Regions from separate parts of the Streptomyces sp. RG80 genome, predicted to be linked through region 1. Evidence: riboswitches for the same ligand, from Rfam matches in the RefSeq annotation. Region 1 holds a riboswitch; the other holds the start of a gene.
What was found. Region 1 has a riboswitch for glycine ahead of gcvP (aminomethyl-transferring glycine dehydrogenase). Riboswitches for the same ligand answer to the same signal wherever they lie in the genome.
Positions count from the first base shown of each region.

Region 2: it holds a riboswitch for glycine, as region 1 does, so the genes downstream of both, gcvT (glycine cleavage system aminomethyltransferase GcvT) here and gcvP (aminomethyl-transferring glycine dehydrogenase) in region 1, are expected to answer to the same signal.

Region 1 is NZ_JBEAAJ010000013.1:308,414-318,947, forward strand. It holds gene ABKA17_RS39415 (ABC transporter ATP-binding protein) at 1-141, shown strand, start outside; gene ABKA17_RS39420 (TOBE domain-containing protein) at 168-587, shown strand; gene gcvP (aminomethyl-transferring glycine dehydrogenase) at 659-3,544, opposite strand; glycine riboswitch at 3,719-3,815, opposite strand; gene ABKA17_RS39430 (PRC-barrel domain-containing protein) at 3,947-4,318, shown strand; partial or broken gene ABKA17_RS39435 (DNA polymerase IV) at 4,240-5,777, opposite strand; gene ABKA17_RS39440 (MerR family transcriptional regulator) at 5,836-6,480, opposite strand; gene ABKA17_RS39445 (bifunctional nuclease family protein) at 6,740-7,213, opposite strand; gene ftsR (transcriptional regulator FtsR) at 7,291-8,028, opposite strand; gene ABKA17_RS39455 (zinc-ribbon and FHA domain-containing protein) at 8,074-8,967, opposite strand; gene ABKA17_RS39460 (DUF881 domain-containing protein) at 9,029-9,862, opposite strand; gene ABKA17_RS39465 (small basic family protein) at 9,868-10,200, opposite strand; gene ABKA17_RS39470 (DUF881 domain-containing protein) at 10,197-10,534, opposite strand, start outside.
Region 2 is NZ_JBEAAJ010000001.1:984,600-995,133, reverse strand. It holds gene ABKA17_RS04585 (ABC transporter ATP-binding protein) at 1-602, opposite strand, end outside; gene ABKA17_RS04580 (ABC transporter ATP-binding protein) at 614-1,711, opposite strand; gene ABKA17_RS04575 (ABC transporter permease) at 1,708-2,706, opposite strand; gene ABKA17_RS04570 (ABC transporter substrate-binding protein) at 2,817-4,616, opposite strand; gene ABKA17_RS04565 (ABC transporter permease) at 4,686-5,696, opposite strand; gene ABKA17_RS04560 (enhanced serine sensitivity protein SseB C-terminal domain-containing protein) at 6,010-6,807, opposite strand; gene ABKA17_RS04555 (enhanced serine sensitivity protein SseB) at 6,955-7,725, opposite strand; gene ABKA17_RS04550 (AAA family ATPase) at 7,795-8,463, opposite strand; glycine riboswitch at 8,679-8,788, shown strand; glycine riboswitch at 8,789-8,894, shown strand; gene gcvT (glycine cleavage system aminomethyltransferase GcvT) at 8,933-10,048, shown strand; gene gcvH (glycine cleavage system protein GcvH) at 10,167-10,534, shown strand, end outside.

The DNA of each region.
Region 1 (10,534 bases):
CAGATCCGCGCCGACCTCACCGGCGAACTCCCCCTCGCCGCCGACCTGACCACGGTCGCCGCCGCCGAACTCGACCTGCACCCGGGCGCGGAGGTCTGGGCAACGGTGAAGGCGACGCAAACACACGCATACCCGGCATAAGCTGCGCCCGGTCCTAAGTTGATGCCATGACTCTGAGCATCCGCAACCAACTCCCCGGCACCGTCACCGAGGTCACCCCCGGCGAGGTGATGGCCACGGTCAAGGTCCACTTGTCCGGCGGCCAGAACCTCACCGCCGCGATCACCAAGGAAGCGGCCGAGGACCTCGGCCTCCAGACCGGCACCGCCGTCCGCGCCCTGGTCAAGTCGACGGAGATCTCGCTCGCCACAAGCCGCGTCAAAGGCCTCTCGATCCGCAACCAGCTCCCCGGCACGGTCACCGCCATCACCACCGGCCCCGCCATGGCGGCCGTCAAGGTGGCGGTCGACGGCACCCAACTGACCGCCGTCATCACCACGGACGCCGCCGCGGACCTGTCCCTCGCCGCCGGCACCCCGATCGTGGCCCTGATCAAGTCGACAGAAGTCTCGCTCGCGACCGACTGAGCCACTCCCGACACAAAGACGAAGGGCCCCGCCGAAAGCGGGGCCCTTCTCAATACCGGCTCAGTACCGGCTCAGTCCTCGTAGGCGTCCATCGGCGGGCAGGAGCACACGAGGTTCCTGTCGCCGAAGGCCTGGTCGATCCGGCGCACCGGCGGCCAGTACTTGTCCGCCACCGACACCCCGGCCGGGAACACGGCCTCCTCGCGCGTGTACGCGTGCTCCCACTCCCCGCCGAGCGCGCGGGCGGTGTGTGGCGCGTTGCGCAGCGGGTTGTCCTCGGCGGGCCAGTCCCCGGCCCCGACCTTCTCGATCTCCCCGCGAATGGCGATCATCGCCTCGCAGAACCGATCCAGCTCTATCAGGTCCTCGGACTCGGTCGGCTCGATCATCAGCGTCCCGGCCACCGGGAACGACATCGTCGGCGCGTGGAACCCGTAGTCGATGAGCCGCTTGGCGACATCGTCCACGCTCACTCCGGTCGCCTTGGTCAGCGGCCGCAGATCGATGATGCACTCGTGCGCGACCAGCCCACCGGGGCCGGTGTAGAGCACGGGGTAGTGCGGCTCCAGTCGCTTGGCGATGTAGTTGGCGCTCAGCACCGCCACCTGCGTGGCGCGCTTGAGCCCCTCGCCGCCCATGAGCCGGACATAGGTCCACGAGATCGGCAGGATCCCCGCGGAACCCCAGGGCGCGGCCGAGATCGGCCCGACACCCGTCTCCGGCCCGGCGGCGGGCTGCAGCGGGTGGTTCGGCAGATACGGCGCCAGGTGCGCCCGCACACCGACCGGCCCGACACCGGGACCGCCGCCGCCGTGCGGGATGCAGAAGGTCTTGTGCAGGTTCAGGTGCGAGACGTCACCACCGAAGTGGCCCGGCTTGGCCAGCCCCACCAGCGCGTTGAGGTTGGCGCCGTCGACGTACACCTGCCCACCGGCCTCGTGCACCTGCGCGCAGATGTCGGCGACATGCTCCTCGAACACCCCGTGCGTCGAGGGGTACGTGATCATCAGCACCGCCAGCTCGTCACGGTGCTGCTCGATCTTCGCCCGCAGGTCCTCGACGTCGATCTCGCCGTCCTCGGCGGTCTTCACGACGACGACCTTCATCCCGGCCATGACCGCGCTGGCGGCATTGGTCCCATGGGCCGAGGACGGAATCAGACACACGGTCCGCTGCTCGTCCCCGTTGGCTCGGTGGTATCCGCGTACGGCGAGCAGCCCGGCCAGCTCACCCTGCGACCCGGCGTTGGGCTGGAGGCTGACCTTGTCGTACCCGGTGACCTCGGCGAGACGTTCCTCCAGCTCGCGGATGAGCGTGAGGTAGCCCTGCGCCTGCTCGGCGGGCGCGAAGGGGTGCAGCTGCCCGAACTCCGGCCAGGTGACCGGCTCCATCTCGGTGGTCGCGTTGAGCTTCATGGTGCAGGAGCCCAGCGGGATCATGCCGCGGTCGAGCGCGTAGTCCCGGTCGGCCAGCCTGCGCAGGTAGCGCAGCATCGCCGTCTCGGACCGGTGCTGGTGGAAGACGGGGTGCGTCAGGAAGGCATCGGCGCGCAGCAGCCCGGCCGGCAGGGTGTCCTCGGCGGTGACGTCGAGCGCCTCGACGTCACCCTCCACCCCGAAGGCCGTCCATACGGCGTTCAGCTGGTCCCGCGTGGTGGTCTCGTCGCAGGAGGCGGAGACCAGGTCGGCGTCCACGAGGTGCAGGTTGACGCCGTTCGCGCGCGCGGCGGCGACGACCTCGGCGGCCCTGCCCGGCACCCGGGCGGTCACGGTGTCGAAGTAGGCGTCGTGCACGACCTCGACGCCACCGGCGACGAGCCCCGCGGCCAGGATGCTCGCGTAGCGGTGGGTCCGCCGCGCGATGTCCTTCAGGCCGTCGGGCCCGTGGTAGACGGCGTACATCCCGGCCATCACGGCAAGCAGCACCTGCGCCGTACAGATGTTGCTGGTCGCCTTCTCACGGCGGATGTGCTGCTCACGGGTCTGCAGGGCCAGCCGGTACGCCTTGTGCCCGTCCGCGTCCACGGAGACGCCCACGAGCCGCCCGGGCAGGCTCCGCGCGAACTTCTCACGCACCGCCATATAGCCGGCGTGCGGCCCACCGAAGCCCATCGGCACACCGAAGCGCTGCGTGGTCCCGACCGCGATGTCGGCCCCGAGCTCCCCGGGCGACTTCAGCAGCGTCAGCGCCAGCAGATCCGCGGCCACGGTGACCAGCGCACCGCGCTCGTGCGCCTGCTCGATCAGGGGCTTGATGTCCCGTACGGCACCGGAGGCGCCGGGGTACTGGACGAGCACACCGTTGATCTCCCGCCCGGCGAGCTCGGCCGGGATGCCGTCGCCGAGGTCTGCGACCACGACCTCCACACCGGTCGGCTCGGCACGGGTCTCGATCACGGCGATGGTCTGCGGCAGCGCGTCCGCGTCGACCAGGAACAGCCCCTTCTTGTTCTTGCCCATGCGCCGGGACAGGGACATCGCCTCGGCCGCCGCCGTGCCCTCGTCGAGCAGGGAGGCACCGGAGGTGGGCAGTCCGGTCAGTTCGGCGACCATGGTCTGGAAGTTGAGCAGGGCTTCGAGCCGCCCCTGCGAGATCTCGGGCTGGTACGGCGTGTAGGCCGTGTACCAGGCCGGGTTCTCCATCACGTTCCGTAGGATCACGGGCGGCGTGAAGGTCCCGTAGTACCCGAGTCCGATCATGGAGCCGAGAACCTGGTTCTGATCGGCGAGCGAACGAAGCTCGGTCAGCACCTCGGCCTCGGTACGGGCACCGGGCAGATCGAGAGCGTCGGCGTTCTTGATCACATCCGGCACCGCGGCAGCGGTGAGCTCGTCCAGCGAGCCGTAGCCGACCTGCGCGAGCATCTTGGCCCGCGCCTCCTGGTCGGGCCCGATGTGGCGCTGCTCGAAGGGGATCCCCTGTTCGAGCTCGGTGAGCGGAGTGCGATGGGCGGTCATTACGGAGGCCTCCTGGTCTTACGCGACCTTCGAGGGGCACCACGGTGCGGGTACCCCGACGGCCTCCCCCTCTGTCATCTCAAACCTGAGAGCTTCACCGGACGCCCGAGGGCCCCCGGTTTTCACCGTCGGTGAGAGCGGAAGCCGTACACCCGCCCTGCTTTCCAGAGTGGCCTCGTCCGTGCGGTACGTGTGCCTGAGAGATTCCGGGGAGGATTTGCTCCTTCGGCGCCTCCGAACGGTGTCCGGAGGACTCTCCCGCACAGGGTCGGCAGCCGCTTGTCAGCCTAGCAGCGAGGTCAACGCGGATCTCTGGAGATCCCCTCGAGTGGCCGCCGCCCCCGATGTGCTCTTTCGTAGTGCTTACGGATGAGTTGCGAGTCACGACCTAGTGGAGGGCCCGTGCAGACCGACATCGATCCGCGGAACCTGATCGGCCGCAAGGCCTTCGACCGCAACGGCACCAAGATCGGCACGATCGACGAGATCTACCTCGACGACGCGACCGGAGTGCCGGAGTGGGCCGCCATACGCACCGGGCTGTTCAGCAGGGACGCCTTCGTCCCCCTGGAGCCCAGCGAACTGATCGAGGGCACCCTGCGCGTCCCCTTCGAACGAGCCCTGATCAAGGACGCCCCCGACTTCGGCGTGGGCCGCCACCTCTCCCCCGACCAGGAACTCCAGCTCTACCACCACTACGGCCTGGACGTAGCTCCTCCACCCCCGTTCCCGGACCACGACTTCGGCAAGCTGGCGGGCACGGAGGACACCTGAGCGCACGAACGCGCAGCCGCCGACGGCGGCTGACCCCCACAGGGGCCACCCGCACCCGACAACGAGACCGTCACGGGTGGTGCGGGTGGGAACCCGAATCCGGCCGAAGGCCGGCTGCCCCACAGACCACCGGCACCAGGGGCAACGGCTCAGCCACCGACAACAAAGGATCATCAACCCGAAACGTCCGAACCCGCCCCGGCAACGAATCCGGCGTCTCGAACCGCACGGTCACCCGCCCCAGCCCACTCCCCTGCACCCACCCGTGCCCGAACTCGGCATGCCGCACATCGTGCCCCGACGGCCACCGCCGCTCGCCAGGCACCGACGACGCCCCCTCAGCCGCATCCTCCCGCAGCTCCTCCTCCGCAAGCTCCACCCGCTCCCCCGCGGCCTGCGCGAACAGATCCTCCTGCGTGTAGTCGGCAAGCCCGCTCACCCCGACCCCCAGCAACCGCACACCCCCCGTCGTGTCCACGGAATCCAGCAACCGAGCCGCGGCCTCCCGCACGACAGCCGGATCATCGGTCGGCCCCCGCAAGGTCTCGGACCGGGTCAGCGTGGAGAAGTCGTACCGCCGCACCTTCAGCACGATGGTCCGCCCCGACAGCCCGGCCCCCCGCAGCCTCCGCACACACCGGTCCGCCAGCCGCTGCACCTCCGTCCCCACCCGCACCCGGTCATGGATGTCCACGTCGTACGTGTCCTCGACCGACACCGACTTGGTCTCCCGCTCGGCCACCACAGGCCGCTCGTCGTAGGCCATCGCCATCGCGTACAGACCGTGCCCATGGGCCTTCCCCAGCAGCCGTACGAGCTCGTCCTCCCCGGCCTCCACGATCTCCTCGACCGTGTGGATCCCGGCTCGCCGCAGATGGTCCCCCGTCGCCGGCCCCACCCCCGGCAGGATCCGCACGGACATGGGCCCGAGCATGGCCCGCTCGGTTCCCGGTTCGATGAGCACCAGCCCGTCGGGCTTGGCCTGCTCGGAGGCGATCTTCGCGAGCATCTTGCACGCGGCGAGCCCCACCGACCCCGTGAGCCCTGTGACGGCCCGTATGTCGCCCCGTAGCTTCGCCCCGGCAAGCCGCGCCGACTCCTCGTCCCAGGCCGTCCCCCCGGCCTCCAGATCCACGAACGCCTCGTCGAGGCTGAGCGGCTCCACGAGCGGCGACAACGCCCGCAGCAGCCCCATCACCTGCTCGCTGATCGACTTGTAGAACCCGAAGCGCGGCACCAGATACGCGGCGTTCGGCGCGAGGCGCCGCGCCTGAGCCATCGGCATCGCGGAGTGCACACCGAAGACCCGGGCTTCGTAGGACGCCGTGGCCACCACCCCACGCGGCCCGAGCCCGCCCACCACGACGGCCTTCCCGCGCAGACTCGGCTTGGACGCCTGCTCCGCCGAGGCGAAGAAGGCATCCATGTCGAGATGCAGGATGGTGGGCGCGGTTCTCACATCTCCGATGCTGCCCTACGCCACTGACAATGCCCCCGCCACAGGGTGGGAGCGGCCCTCAGACCGCCCGGTTGCGCCGCCGCGCCAGCTCGTCCGCCGGGTTGGGTCCGACCAGGGTCTCCCCGGTGTCGATCCGCTCTCCGTGCAACTGCGACAGCGCGCTCTCCACGTCCCGCCACACAACACCCACGGCGATACCGAAGATCCCCTGGCCGCCCTGGAGCAGCGCGTGGACCTCGTCCGGCGAGGTGCACTCGTAGACCGTGGCGCCGTCGCTCATGAGCGTCATGCGCTCCAGATCACGGAACCCGCGCTCCCGCAGGTGCTGCACGGTGGTGCGGATGTTCTGCAGGGACACACCGGTGTCGAGGAACCGCTTGACGATCTTCAGGACGACGACGTCCCGGAAGCTGTACAGGCGCTGCGTCCCCGACCCGTACGCGGGCCGCACGCTCGGCTCGACGAGCCCGGTGCGGGCCCAGTAGTCCAGTTGCCGGTAGGTGATCCCGGCGGCCGCACAGGCCGTCGGACCGCGGTAGCCGATCTCCTCGGACGCCATGGACGTCGCCCCTCCGCTGCTCGGCACGGCCGCCGGTCGCTGCGGAGCGTGATCGGCCGCGCTGCCGTGAAGCGGGTACGGGCCACCGGCCCCGAGACTGCGCCCCGGAGCTCCCCCAGCCGTACCGTCGCCGCTGCTTCTCACGCCGACCTCCGTCCTTGACCTGCCTTCTCGACGGTAGGCAGTCACCCGGGGTGCGTCAACGATCGCCACACTCGGCACGCCGAGTGATAATCACCCTAGGAGTGGTTTCCCGTACCCCACCGCGGGGAAAGGCTAGCCGAATGCGCTCGTGACGGGCCGCAGGACGCTCTCACTCGCCGGTGGCAAATGCCAGCATTTGAGGGGCCACCGGACACAGCCAGCCCGTCACGGGCCACGGGCCCTCGGAGCCGGCCGCGCCTCACTGACTGCTGGTGCCGAAGTCCTCGGGCGAGATCTGGTCGAGGAACTCGCGGAACTTCTCCACCTCGTCCTCCTGCTCGTCCGGGATCGCGATACCCGCGTCGTCGAGCACACCGTCGCTGCCGTAGATCGGCGTCCCCGTGCGCAGCGCCAGCGCTATGGCGTCGGAGGGGCGGGCGCTCACCTCGACACCGCTGGCGAAGACCAGCTCCGCGTAGAAGACGCCCTCACGCAGGTCCGTGATGCGTACTTCGGTGAGCTCCTGGCCGACGGCCTCCAGCACGTCCTTGAACAGGTCGTGGGTCAGCGGTCGCGCGGGGGCCATGCCCTGCTGGGCGAAGGCGATCGCCGTCGCCTCCCCCGGCCCGATCCAGATGGGGAGGTAGCGGTCGCCTCCCACTTCACGCAGGAGCACGATCGGTTGGTTGGAGGGCATTTCGACCCGGACACCTACGACATCGAGCTCGTTCACACAGCAACCCTAGGCCGTGCCCGGGACGTTTGGGTAGTCGGGCAGGAAACGGGGGGCGGATCCGGCGTGGGAGGCCCTCAGGGCAGACGCACACCGAGGGCGGTCTGCACCAGTGCAGCGTGCAGCTTCACCGTGAGCCCCGCCAGTTCCTTCGTACGTGCTTCCGCGTGCGCCCTGGTCTGCGGATTGCGGTGTCGTTTCAGCGGAGCCACCACCTGATCCACGAGCCCTGCCTCACGATCGGCCGCGGCCTTCATCACGCGCAGATGCCGGGGCTCGATCCCGAACCGCCCGAGCTCGGCGACGAGCGCCGCCACGGTGGCCGCCTCCGCGTCGTAGGCGCCGTCCGGCAGCGGAGCGATGAGCCCGTACGACTCCCACTCCTCGAGCTCAAGCTCACCGACCTCGGCGGCGGCAAGCAGCTCGGAGCGCCCGATCCGGGCCGCGGTGGGCGCGTTGAAGGAGTCGGGCACCGCCTCGCCGTCCCGCTGCCGCCCCACCACGGGCAGCACTACGGCCTCGCCCCGCTCCATGGCGTCCAGGTGCTCGCGGATCACCTTGAGCGGCAGATAGTGGTCCCGCTGCATCCGCAGGACGTGGCCGAGGCGCTCGACGTCCTCCGCACTGAACTTGCGATACCCCGAAGGGGTCCGCTGTGGCTCGATGAGCCCTTCCGACTCCAGGAAGCGAATCTTGGAGATGGTCACTTCGGGGAACTCGTCACGCAGCGCGTTCAGCACCGTGCCGATGCTCATCAGCCCACTGTCCGCTGCGGCGGCACCGTCCCTGGCACCGCCGCTCGGTGTTTGAAGCATGGACCTTCCCTGGGGGTCTCCCCCCGGACGGAGCCCGGGGGCGGGTCAGTAGCCCCGCTGGCTCGCGTAGAAGACCAGCCGGTACTTGCCGATCTGCACCTCGTCGCCGTTGTGCAGCGGCACGGAGTCGATGCGCTCACGGTTCACGTATGTGCCGTTGAGGCTGCCGACATCGCCCACCGTGAACGAGCCGTCCTGCTGGCGACGGAACTCCACGTGCCGACGCGACACCGTCACGTCGTCCAGGAAGATGTCGCTCTGCGGATGACGTCCGGCGGTGGTCAGGTCGCCGTCCAGCAGGAACCGGCTGCCCGAGTTCGGCCCCCGGCGTACGACCAGGAGCGCGGAGCCCAGCGGCAGCGCGTCGACGGCGGCCTGCGCCTCCGGGGAGAGCATGGGCATCTGCGTCTGCCCGGTCGCCTCGGCGTCGTAGGCCTCGAGACCGGAGATCGAGATCGTGGAGGTCGTCTCGGACGGCCGCTCGGCCGTACCCCGCAGCGGCGCGCCGCAGTTGGAGCAGAAGCGGCTGTTCTCCGCGTTGCGGTTACCGCACCTCGTACACACCAGGGCCGACATGGAAAACTCTCCACCCGTACTTGAGGTTGACGGTTGCCCGAAACCTATGCCGCCGGGCTGCCCAGGGTCAACAGACTGACCGCCCTGACCTCCGGGAACGTCGCCGCCCACCTGGTCCCGGAACAGCGGACGCTGACCTTCCGCGTCTGGCTGTGCGCGATGACGAGCGGTCGCGTTGGCGTTGTCGCTGCCCTCTCGCGCGCTCTTGCCGAACAACTTCGCAAACAACTTCACGGGCGATTCCCCTTGACCGAAACAGACCCGCCCGTGGGGCAGGACGAACCCTGATTGCATACACCGGCCGACCCGGACATCCTCACAACGTCCGGGTCCACCTGACAGTTTCCACCACGCACCACCCAATCGGTGCGTCGACCCCCCGCAACCTCATGCCCTGGCCGGACGTCCCCCATGCACCCGCGGTTCACTGGGAGGACGACCGAGCGTAGTCAGGCTGCTTCGCCGCTCGCAAGGCGTCCACGACGATCTTGGTCGACCGCTCGACGGTCACGGTGGCCTGCTCCTTCTCGAGAGTCTGCACCACGCCTCCAGGAATGTTCAGCGCCGGTTCGAGATCCTGCGGCTTGCCGATGACCTGGAAACGATAGGGGGCGTTGATCTTGTTCCCGTCGACACTCACGCTCTTGCCCGAGTCGGTCAGATAGGTGCCCGCGACGACACGCACCCCGTTCACCTGGATCGCCTCCGCACCGGCGGCGCGCAGCTCCTGGATCGCGTCGAGCAGCATGTCCGCCTCGACCGTCCCCTTGGTGTCGTCGATCGTCATCGTGATGCCCGGTCCCTGCGCGGCCACCGTGCCCGCCAGGATGCCGAGCTGCCTCTCCTTCTCCAGCGTCTGCTTGCGGGCCTCCTCAGCCTGGTCCGAACTGTTCTCCAGCTCGTCACGCTGCTTCTCGAGGCCCGCCTTCTCGTCTTCAAGACGCTGAGTACGGTCATCCAGTTCATCGAGAATGCGAACAAGATCTTCCTGACGCGCACCGCGCAGGGCGCTGTCCCCGTCGCTGTTCGAGGCGACCTGCACGGCCAGCCCGAACCCGAGGCCGAACAGCAGCACGGCGACGATGAGTTGGGCCCGGGTCACCCGCGGCGGCCACAGCCCCTGCACCAGCCGCTCACGACCGGTCAGCCCGGGCTTCCGCTCCGCCGCCGGCTCGACGGCCTCGGGGGCAGTCGAGGGACGCTCTTCGGGCAGCTCCTTGCGCAGCCTGTTCTCCGGTGTCTCGTCCTGGTTGCTCATAGGTCTCACGCCCGGAACACGTGCCGGCGGATCGCCGCGGCGTTGGAGAAGATGCGGATACCGAGGACGACCACGACACCCGTCGACAACTGGGCGCCCACGCCCAGCTTGTCGCCCAGGAACACGATCAGCGCGGCGACCACCACGTTGGACAGGAACGACACCACGAAGACCTTGTCGTCGAAGATGCCGTCGAGCATGGCCCGCAGACCGCCGAACACGGCGTCCAGTGCCGCCACGACGGCGATCGGCAGATAAGGCTCGACGACCGCCGGAACCTCGGGCCGGACCAACAGTCCGGCCACGACTCCCACGACGAGGCCCAGTACGGCGATCACGATGTGCCCTTCTCAGTTCTCGGCTGTGCTGTACGAACGATCACACTCGGTGCTGCGGGCAGCCGGAGGTCGTCCTCCGCGGAGATGCTCGTCCGGATGCCGTAGTTCTCCTGGAGGGCGTGCAGATACAACCCGTCCGCGCTGTTCTGGAACTTGGTGCTCAACCGCTGCCCGTCCCCCACCGCGAGCACCGTGTACGGCGGCACCAGCGGCCTGTTGTCGACCAGTATCGCGTCACCCGCGGCCCTGATCGCCGACAGCGCCGTCAGCCGCTGCCCGTTGATCGAGATGGCCTCGGCGCCCGACTCCCACAGCCCGTTGACCACGCGCTGCA
Region 2 (10,534 bases), on a different contig from region 1:
ACCGGCTCGTCCGCCACCACGAGCTTCGGGTTGAGCGCGAGCGCGCGGGCGATGCCGATGCGCTGACGCTGACCGCCGGAGAACTCGTGCGGGTAGCGGTTGTAGTGCTCGGGGTTGAGACCGACCACCGACAGGAGCCGCTGGACCTCGGCCTTGATGCCGCCCTCGGGCGTGACGCCCTGGAGCTTGAAGGGGGCGCCGATGATCGTGCCGATGGTGTGGCGCGGGTTCAGCGACGAGTACGGGTCCTGGAAGATCATCTGTACATCGCGGCGCAGCGGACGCATACCGCCCACCCCGAGGTGCGTGATGTCCTGGCCCTCGAACTCGACCTTGCCCGCGGTCGGCTCCAGCAGCCGGGTGATCAGCCGGCCCATCGTCGACTTGCCGCAGCCCGACTCGCCCACGACACCGAGGGTCTCGCCGGACTTGACCTCGAAGTCGATGCCGTCGACCGCGCGCACCGCGCCGACCTGCCGCTGGAGCAGGCCCTTGCGGATCGGGAAGTGCTTCTGGAGCCCGGTCACCTTCAGCAGGGTCTCACCGGGGGCGGCGTCGCCCTTGGTGATCACCGTGCCTTCGCTCTGCGCAGGGATGCTCACTTTGTCCTCGCTCACAGCTTCGGCGCAATCTCTTCGGTCCAGATACGCTCCCGCTGCTCCTGGGTCATGTGGCAGGCGGCCCAGTGCTGGCTGCCGACCTCGGTCAGGTCGGGACGGACCGTGCGGGTGACGTTGTCCTTGGGGACGTCCGCGTACGGGCAGCGCGGGTTGAAGGCGCAGCCGGACGGGATGTTGATCAGCGAGGGCGGGGAGCCCTTCACCGGGATCAGGCGCTCCTGCTGGTCGCGGTCCAGGCGCGGCATCGAGCCGAGCAGACCCCACGTGTAGGGGTGCCGGGGCTCGTAGAACACCTTCTCCGCCGGACCGCGCTCCACGCAGCGGCCGCCGTACATCACCAGGATGTCGTCGGCGAGCTCGGCGACGACGCCCAGGTCGTGGGTGATGACGATGACCGCGGAGCCGAACTCCTTCTGAAGGTCGCGGATCAGGTCGAGGATCTGCGCCTGGACGGTCACGTCCAGGGCGGTCGTCGGCTCGTCCGCGATCAGCAGTTCGGGGTTGTTGACCAGCGACATCGCGATCATCGCGCGCTGGCGCATACCGCCGGAGAACTCGTGCGGGTAGCTGTCCACCCGCTTGTCCGGCTGCGGGATGCCGACCCGGTCGAGCATCTCCACCGCGCGGCGCTTGGCGGTCTTCTTGTCCACGTTGTGGTGGATGCGGTACGCCTCCACGATCTGCTGCCCGATCGTGTAGTACGGGTGCAGCGCGGACAGCGGGTCCTGGAAGATCATCGCCATCTCACGGCCACGCAGCTTGCGCACGTGGTCGGGGTCGGCGGAGAGCAGCTCGGTGCCGTCCAGCCAGATCTCGCCGGAGATCTGCGCCTTGCGCTTGCCGTACTGCCCTGCGGTGTGCAGGCCCATGATGCCGAGCGAGGTCACCGACTTGCCGGAGCCGGACTCGCCCACGATGCCGAGGGTCTTGCCCTTCTCCAGCTGGAAGCTGAGCCCGTCGACGGACTTGACCAGACCGTCGTCGGTCGGGAAGTGCACCTTCAGGTCGCGCACTTCCAGAAAGGCGGTCGGCGTCGGCGAGGCGGGGGTGGGCTCGCCCACGGCCGCTCCGCTCTTGCTGAGTTCGGTCATGCGAGCCTCACTCGGGGGTCGATCACGGCGTACAGGACGTCCACCACGAGGTTGGCGATCAGCACAGCGACGGAGGTGATCAGGGTGACGCCCAGGATGATGGGCAGGTCCTGGTTCTTGATGCCGTTCAGCACGGCCTGGCCGAGGCCGGGGAGGCTGAACGTGGTCTCGGTCAGGATCGCGCCGCCGATGAGGGCGCCGAGGTCCATGCCGAGCATGGTCAGGATCGGGGTCATCGTGGAGCGCATGGCGTGCTTGCCGATGACGACCTGTTCCTTGAGGCCCTTCGCGCGGGCCGTGCGGATGTAGTCCTCGCCGAGGATCTCCAGCATGGTGGCGCGGGTGATCCGGGCGTACATCGCGGCGTAGAGGAACGCCAGGGTGATCCAGGGCAGGATCATGCCGCCGAGCCAGCCGGAGAAGCTGTCCTCGAGGGGCACGTACTCGCCGTCGATCCATCCCAGACCGTAGGAGAAGATCGCGAGGCTGAGCAGACCGGTGAAGTAGATCGGGAGGGAGACGCCCGAGAGGGCGACGACCATCGCGCTGCGGTCCCACAGGCTGCCCCGCTTGAGCGCGGAGAGCACACCGGCGGCGACACCGAGGATCAGCCAGAGCGCGGCGGCACCGAGCGCGAGACCCAGGGTCACCGGGAAGCGGTCGGTCAGCACCGGCCAGACGGCCTGCTCGCTGCGGAAGGAGTAACCGAAGCACGGCGCGGCGCAGTGCACGGTGTCGCCACCGCCCACATAGGTGCGGCCCGCGAAGATGCCCTTGAAGAACTCCCAGACCTGGGCGTAGATCGGGTCGCCCAGACCCAGCTTCTGCCGCACGCCCTCGACGGCGGCGGGGTCGGCCTGCTTGCCCACGAAGCTCAGGGCGACGTCGACGCCCGCCCACTTGGGGACGAGGAAGAAGATGCCGAAGACCACCATGATGATGACCACGAGCATCACTGCGGCGGCGAACAGCCGCCTGATGAGGTAAGCGAGCACAGCTCTCGGCCCGCCGCGGACCGCGGGCCACCGGAGGTCTTCCGGTGGCCCGCGATCACGCGTCGCCGGCCTTCACCTGCCTTTCGTGCCGTTCGGCGGGTGTGCCGGGATTACTTCGAGGACTTCAGGCCGAGGTTCACGAAGTCGTACATGCCGCTGTAGTTGTCCGACGTGTAGACGTTCGCCAGACGGTTACCGCGCCAGTTCACGAACTTCTCGAAGACGAACGGCAGGTAGTAGCCGCCGTCCATCACCGCGTGGTTGATGTCCTTGGCGATCGAGAGCTTGCCCGCGTCGTCCTGCGTCTTCACGTACGTGTCGAACAGGCCGTTGATCTTCTTGTCGTCGATCATCGCGAAGTTGTTGTTGCCGCTCTCGAGGATGTACTTGCCGTCCCACAGCGGAAGACCGAAGCCCTGGACCGACGGGAAGTCGGCGCCCCAGCCCATGATGATGATGCCGTAGCCCTTCTTCTTCACGTTCGAGGGGCTACCGATGATGCCGGAGGTCTGCGAGCCGTCGTACTGGTCGATGTCGACGTTGATGCCGACCTTCTTCAGCGAGGCCTGGAGGGACTCGGCGGTGGCCACCTCGACCGGCTTGTTGTTACGCACGGCGATGGTGGTCTTGAAGCCGTTCGGCTGACCGCAGGCCTTCAGCTCTTCCTTGGCCTTGGCGACGTTGCCGTTCTTGTTGGCACCGGCGAGCTCGTAGGGGTCGTAGCTCTGGCCCTCGGAACCGGGGACGGTCGGGGGCAGCATGTTGGTGCCGATGTCACCGCCGGCGACCGGGCCACCACGCGCGGTCTGGAGCGAGACGTGGTCGGCGCCGTAGATCACGGCCTTGCGGCAGTGCTCGTTGTCGAACGGCTTCACGGTCTGCGGGAAGACCGCGTACCGGATGTAGCCGGAGACCGGGTTGTCCAGGTTGGCCTTGTGCTCCTGGAGGGCGCTGGTGCGGCCCTGCGGGGACAGACCGGTCTGGTTGATGTCCAGGTCGTAGTCACCGGCGAGCAGACGGGCGTCCAGGTCGTTGGCGTTCGAGAAGAACTTGACCGAGATCTTGTCCGGGTAGGCCTTGCGGATCGGGTCCGAGGCCTGCTTCCACTCGGTGTTGCGGACCAGGACCAGGTCCTTGCCCGGGCTGTACGACTGGAACTTGTACGGGCCGGAGGAGAACGGCTTCAGGCCGTACTTCGACTTGGTGTCCTTGTCCTGGCGGACCGGGGAGGCCGAGACCAGGGCGAGGATCTCCTCGAAGTCGGCGTTGGCCTCCGGCAGGTGGAAGACGATGGTCTTGTCGTCCGGAGTGTCGATCGCCTTCAGGCCGAGCTTGTCGGCGGAGGTGTCCTTGTACGGGCCCTTGTACTCGCCCTTGGGGTCGAGGACGTCCTTCAGGTAGACCGGGCCGCCGGACAGCACGTCCTGCGCCCAGACGCGCTCGATGCCGTACTTGACGTCCTTGGAGGTGATCTCCTTGCCGTCCTCCCACGTGATGCCGTCACGCAGGGTGTACGTGTAGGTCTTGCCGTCGTCGGTGACCTTGGCGAGACCGGTGGCGAGGTCCGGGGTGAGCTCCGTGCCCTTCTCGCCCGGGGCCGCGGCACCCGTCACGAGCTGGCGGCTGTAGTAGCGCGCGAAGTTCCACATGAAGCCGTAGTAACCACGCGTGGTGTCCCACGAGTCGGCGTCCTGGGCACCGGCGAACTTCAGCTCGCCGCCCTTCTTGGCCAGCGAGGCCTGCGCGACCTTGTTGTTCGCGGCGTTGAAGCCGGCCGCGCCCGTGGTCGAGCCCTTGTCGCCGTCGCTGTCACCGCCGCCGCCGCACGCCGCCGTGGTCAGCAGCGCGGCCACCGCGGCGACAGCGGCAAATGCCTGCTTCCGCCGCCCTGAGGTGCGTTGGGTAGTCACGATCTCGGATCCTCCGAATTTGATGAGAGACCCCGTGTCAGTGCCACGGGACGCTTTGGGTACGGCAGTTCAGCGGGAACCCTTCGGGTCCAGCGCGTCTCGCACGCCGTCGCCGAAGAGGTTGAAGGCAAGAACGGTGATGAAGATCGCTACACCGGGGACCACCATGTACGTGGGGTCCGACTTGTAGTAGTCGATCGCGTTCGAGAGCATCTGCCCCCAGGAGGCCGTGGGGGGCTTGACGCCCACGCCCAGGAAGCTGAGCGCCGCCTCGGTGAGGATGTTGGTGGGGATCATCATCGTCGTGTAGACGATGATCGGCGCGACCAGGTTGGGCAGCAGTTCCTTGAACAGGATGTAGAGCCGTCCGGCGCCGAGCGAGCGGGCCGCCTCGACGTATTCGCGCTCCCTCAGCGAGAGCGTCTGGCCGCGCACCACGCGTCCGATGTAGGGCCAGCCGAAGAAGCCGATGACCAGGATCATCACGAACAGGCGCACGCCCGTGCCGGTCAGTCCCAGCATCTCGTTCGGCATGACGGAGACCAGCGCGATGATGAAGAGCAGCTGCGGGAAGGCCAGCAGGCCGTCCATGACCCGGCTGATGGCCGAGTCGACCCAGCCGCCGAAGAAGCCGGCCAGGATGCCCAGGATCGTGCCGAGGACGACGGCGACGATCGCGGACAGGAAGCCGACGAGCAGGGAGATCCGGGCGCCGTACAGGACACGGGCGAAGATGTCGCGGCCGTTGACCGGCTCGACGCCCAGCCAGTGGTCGCCGCTGATGCCGCCGAAGGACCCCTTGGGGGTGCCGAACAGCGGGTCGATCAGGTCCTTGTCGTTGTACGTGTTCGGGTCCTGCCCGTACAGGTTGGTGATCACCGGCGCGAGCAGCGCGACCGCGATCAGGAGCAGCACGACGATTCCGCCCGTGAGGGCAAGCTTGTCCCGCTTCAGGCGCTCCCAGGCGATCCGCCCCAGGGAACGTCCCTGTACGGCCTTGGCGTCGGCGCTGACAAGCGCCGCTTCTTCGGCCGCGCTCGGGGCCGCTTCCGCGGTCGGCTCGTGCAATGGTGCCGTCATCTGGCAGGGGCCCCTCTCAACCGGCGGTAGCCGGCCCTCACTTGCCGCTGTAGCGGCGTGATCAGTCCGTCGTACACAGGGGCGAACCCACCCCTGCTGCGGGAGTCTTCAACGCTTTGGCGATCTGTTGCCAGACTTGGCGGGGAAAGGATGCGTAAACGTGATGCGGGCAGGGGGGTTCCGTTATCCGGACGGCGGGTAACGACGGCCGGACGGGGACCAGTTGGACATTGAGGGCCTCATAGGGGCCTTCTGCCCTCATCTACGCGCGCAGATACACTCCCGTAACAGAAGAGCCTGTGCCGGGATCGGATCAGTAGCCGCCGGGCGCCGGAGGGTAGCCGTACCCGGCCGCGGGAGCCTGGGCGGGGGCGGCCGCGTGAGCCTCGCGGTCGTAGAAGGGGCGGGCACCGGCCCGCATCCACATCGCGACCGGGTCGTACTCGTCGGACATGGCGACGGTCGACACCGGCAGCCCGTCCGGGACCGCGCCGATCGACTGCTGCATCATCGCGCGCACCGAGTCCACGGCGGGCGGGCTGGTGTCGTACACATCCAGGCCGATGGCGAGGTACGGCGCCCCGAGCGCGGGCTGCACCCAGGCCCGGCGCAGCGAGCGGACGGCCGGGGTGCGGTGGGCGTTGTGCGCGATCAGGGCGTAGAACTGCGGGATCTCGATGCCCGGCTCCGACAGCCGGAGCGGGCCGGCCGGCTGGCGCTCCAGGCCGGTGGCGATGCGGCGCAGGTCCAGCCAGGGGATGCCGACGCCGCCACCAGGGGCGTGCGGGTTGAGCCAGAGGCCGAAGTGGTCGGGGTAGAGGGTGCGGGCCACGTCGACTCCGTCGACGACCTCGTAGGAGCGGTTCCAGCCGCTGGCCGACAGCTCCTGGGCCGAGGTCACACAGGGGGCGTAGCCGTAGCCGTCGACCTCCATGTTTCCGTACTGGGCGTCCGGCGAGCCGGACTGGCCGTGCCACAGGAGCATCCACACCTGGCCGGAGGAGGGGGTGGCGAGGGCGCGGAGGAGTGCCTCGTAGGCGTCGTAGCGCCCCGGCGTCACCTGGCGCAGCATGTGCTCGACCGTGCCGGTCGCGGTGCCGCTCGCGCTCACCTTGTATCGCCCTTCGGGAAAGATGCGGGTGTCTGCCGACAGCTTAAGCGGTGACGGCTCGGGGCTTGCGGTGGTCCGCCGGGTGCGGGTAGGTGGGGGCTGGTCGCGCAGTTCCCCGCGCCCCTAGGCGGCTGCCCCTGAGGGCGTCTAGAAGTCCTGCTGATAAAACGGACGTACCTTCTCTTTCATCCAGTGGCCCACCGGGTCGTCCGCCACGTCCAACAGGACCAGGTTCACCGGCCAGGGCGCCGGAGTCCGGCCCAGGGCGCGGCCCAGGGCGTCCATCGGGAGGGTACGCAAGTCGCCTTCCCATTGGGAGAGCTCCACCCCTACGAACATGACCGGGTCGGCCGTCTCGATCGCGGCGAGGCAGCGGCGGGCCGTCAGGACCACGCCCGTCGCGGCGAACTCGGCGGAGGCGGTGGCGAGGAAGTCGACCGGGTCGTCCTGCCAGTCGGGCTCGTAGAGCTTGACGCGGCCACCGGTGTTGGGCCCGTCCAGCGGGGTGCGGCCGATGCGGCAGAGCTCGGCCACCGCGGGCGGCGGGAGCGGGACGCCGACCACGCCGTCCGGGTTCACGGCGATGCCGACCTGCGGGGGCAGACCGCGGGCGAACTCGACCGCGGGCGCGATCGTGTACGCCATGTGCCCGCCGGCGACCTGCCGGAACTGCTCCTCGGAACTGAAGACCGGGACGTAGGCCTGGCCCTCGATCTGCATGCTGGGCAGGTCCAGGGGGCCGCTGTGCGGGCCGCCGCCGTTGGGCAGGGGGATCCAGACGAAGCTGCGGCCCAGGACCTCGATGATCCGGCCGCCCGCCGCGGGCATGCCGAGGGAGGCCGAGAGCACCTCCTCCAGCTCGTTGCCGGGCCAGCCGCCGCCGTGCGGATGGGGGTGTGCCTGTGCCGGGAATGCCATCTGTCCGTCCGCCTGCCGAGAACCGCTGCCTGTGGCTGAAAAGGCTAGCGGGTGCTCAGGCCGCCGGGGTCAGCCCGTGAAACCGATACGGCGCAGGGTGTCGGCCGCGTCCCGGTCGAGCAGCACCGCGGAGCCGACCCCCTGGGGCAGGTCGCCCTTCGCCACGGAGCCGATCAGCCGGGCGGCCGCCGTACGGTGCCGCAGGAACGCGTACCTGGAGACCCCGCGGCCGCGCTCGCGCTGACCGGCCAGCGCGGTGCCCGGTGTGACGTCGAGCAGCAGCAGGTGCAGGGCACCGCCGCGGCGCCGGGCCTCGCGGGCCAGCCAGCCGCGCACCCAGGACTGGGTACCGCAGTCGTGCACCACGACGCCCTTGCCCGAGCGCAGGGCGCGGTACAGGCCCAGGTAGTGGGCGGCCCGGACGAGGGGGCGGTAGACCGCGTACGGCAGGAAGCGGGGCGCCCGCTCGTCCCAGCGGTCGCGGGTGTCCTGGGAGTCGACGCGTATGCCCTTGACCGCGCGCTTCATCAGGGTGGACTTGCCGCTGCCGGGCAGACCGGTGATCACGACCAGGTCGGCCGGGGCGAAGAGCAGGGCGTGCGGGCTGTGGCCGGCGCGCTCGCGCAGGTCGCGGACGACCGGCTGCGGTGCGCACGTCTCGCGGGCCGGGACGGCCGGCTGCGCGGGCAGCGCGACGGCCGAGGTGGTGGCGTACGCAGTGGTCCTGTTCACCGTGATCGTCCTCCCCTGAGGTGGGTCACGAGTGCCCATCCCCGTCGAGTGTAAAGAGAAGGTAATCCGCGCCGCCTCCGGTTTCCGTCCTCTTCTCGCTACAGGCCTGCTACAGCGTGCCGCGAGTGGCCGGGGAGTCCGTGCGGGCCGGGTGGGAGCCGCCCCTGCCGTGCCGGACGGATGCGTGCAATGATGTCCGCGCCAACTGCATACCGGCCGTTTGAATCCGCGCGGGAGAGTTCCGGGCCGTACGTTCTCGTACGAGTGCCCGGGCGCCGAAGGAGCAAGTCCCTCCCTTGAATCTCTCAGGCCCCGTTACCGCGCGGGCGAGGCACATCTGAAAAGCGAGCCGCCCTCCGGCAGCTCCACCCAAGGTGCAAGTCATGTCCCCTGCGGTCATGGCGAACCTCTCAGGTTCCGATGACAGATGGGGAGGAACGACCTCGCCCGTCATGCCTTGGGAGACAACCGTCCGATGAGCAATGAACCCCGCCTGACCGCGCTCGATGCCCTGCATCGCTCGCTCGGCGCGACGATGACCGACTTCGCCGGCTGGGACATGCCCCTGCGCTACGGCTCCGAGCGCGACGAGCACAACGCCGTGCGCACGAAGGCCGGGCTCTTCGACCTCTCGCACATGGGCGAGATCGCGGTCACCGGGCCGCAGGCCGCCCAGCTGCTGAACTTCGCCCTCGTGGGCAACATCGCGAGCGTCGGCGTCGGCCGTGCCCGCTACACCATGATCTGTCGCGAGGACGGCGGCATCCTCGACGACCTGATCGTGTACCGGCTCCAGGAGACCGAGTACATGGTCGTCGCCAACGCCTCCAACGCCCAGGTCGTCCTGGACGCCCTCGTGGAGCGCGCGGCCGGCTTCGACGCCGAGGTCCGTGACGACCGGGACGCGTACGCGCTGCTCGCCGTCCAGGGCCCGGAGTCCCCCGGGATCCTGAAGTCCCTCACCGACGCCGACCTCGACGGCCTGAAGTACTACGCCGGGCTGCCCGGCACCGTCGCGGGCGTCCCCGCGCTGATCGCCCGCACCGGCTACACCGGCGAGGACGGCTTCGAACTGTTCGTGAAGCCCGAGCACGCGGTCGAGCTGTGGCAGGCCCTGACCAAGGCGGGCGAGGGCGTCGGCCTGATCCCCTGCGGCCTGTCCTGCCGGGACACGCTGCGCCTGGAGGCGGGCATGCCGCTGTACGGGCATGAGCTGTCGACCTCCCTGACCCCCTTCGACGCGGGCCTCGGGCGCGTGGTGAAGTTCGAGAAGGAGGGCGACTTCGTGGGCCGCCAGGCCCTGCGCGAGGCCCTGGAGAACCTCAACCACGACATTCCGCGCGTTCTCGTCGGCCTGATCGCCGAGGGCCGCCGGGTCCCCCGCGCCGGGTACGCCGTGGTCGCCGACGGCCAGGTGATCGGCGAGGTCACCTCCGGCGCCCCCTCCCCCACCCTGGGCAAGCCGATCGCCATGGCGTACGTCGACGCCGAGCACGCCGCGCCCGGCACCACCGGCGTCGGTGTGGACATCCGGGGCAGCCATGAGCCCTACGAGGTCGTGGCTCTGCCCTTCTACAAGCGCCAGAAGTAGAGACTGAGCGCAAGGCGTCGCGCGCCCGCGCGTGACCCTGCGCACATTTGCGCTGCTCACACGCGTTTCCAGCAGTCCCCGGCATTCACCATCACCCGCGTACAGGAGAATTCAGGCCATGAGCAACCCCCAGCAGCTGCGCTACAGCAAGGAGCACGAGTGGCTGTCGGGCGCCGAGGACGGCGTCTCGACGGTCGGCATCACGGAGCACGCGGCCAACGCGCTCGGCGATGTCGTCTTCGTGCAGCTTCCCGAGGTCGGTGACACGGTGACCGCGGGCGAGACCTGCGGCGAGCTGGAGTCGACCAAGTCGGTCTCCGACCTGTACTCGCCGGTCTCCGGTGAGATCACCGAGGTCAACGAGGACGTCGTCAACGACCCGTCGCTGGTGAACTCCGCCCCCTTCGAGGGCGGCTGGCTGTTCAAGGTACGCGTCGCGGAGGAGCCGGCCGACCTGCTCTCCGCCGACGAGTACACCGCCTTTTC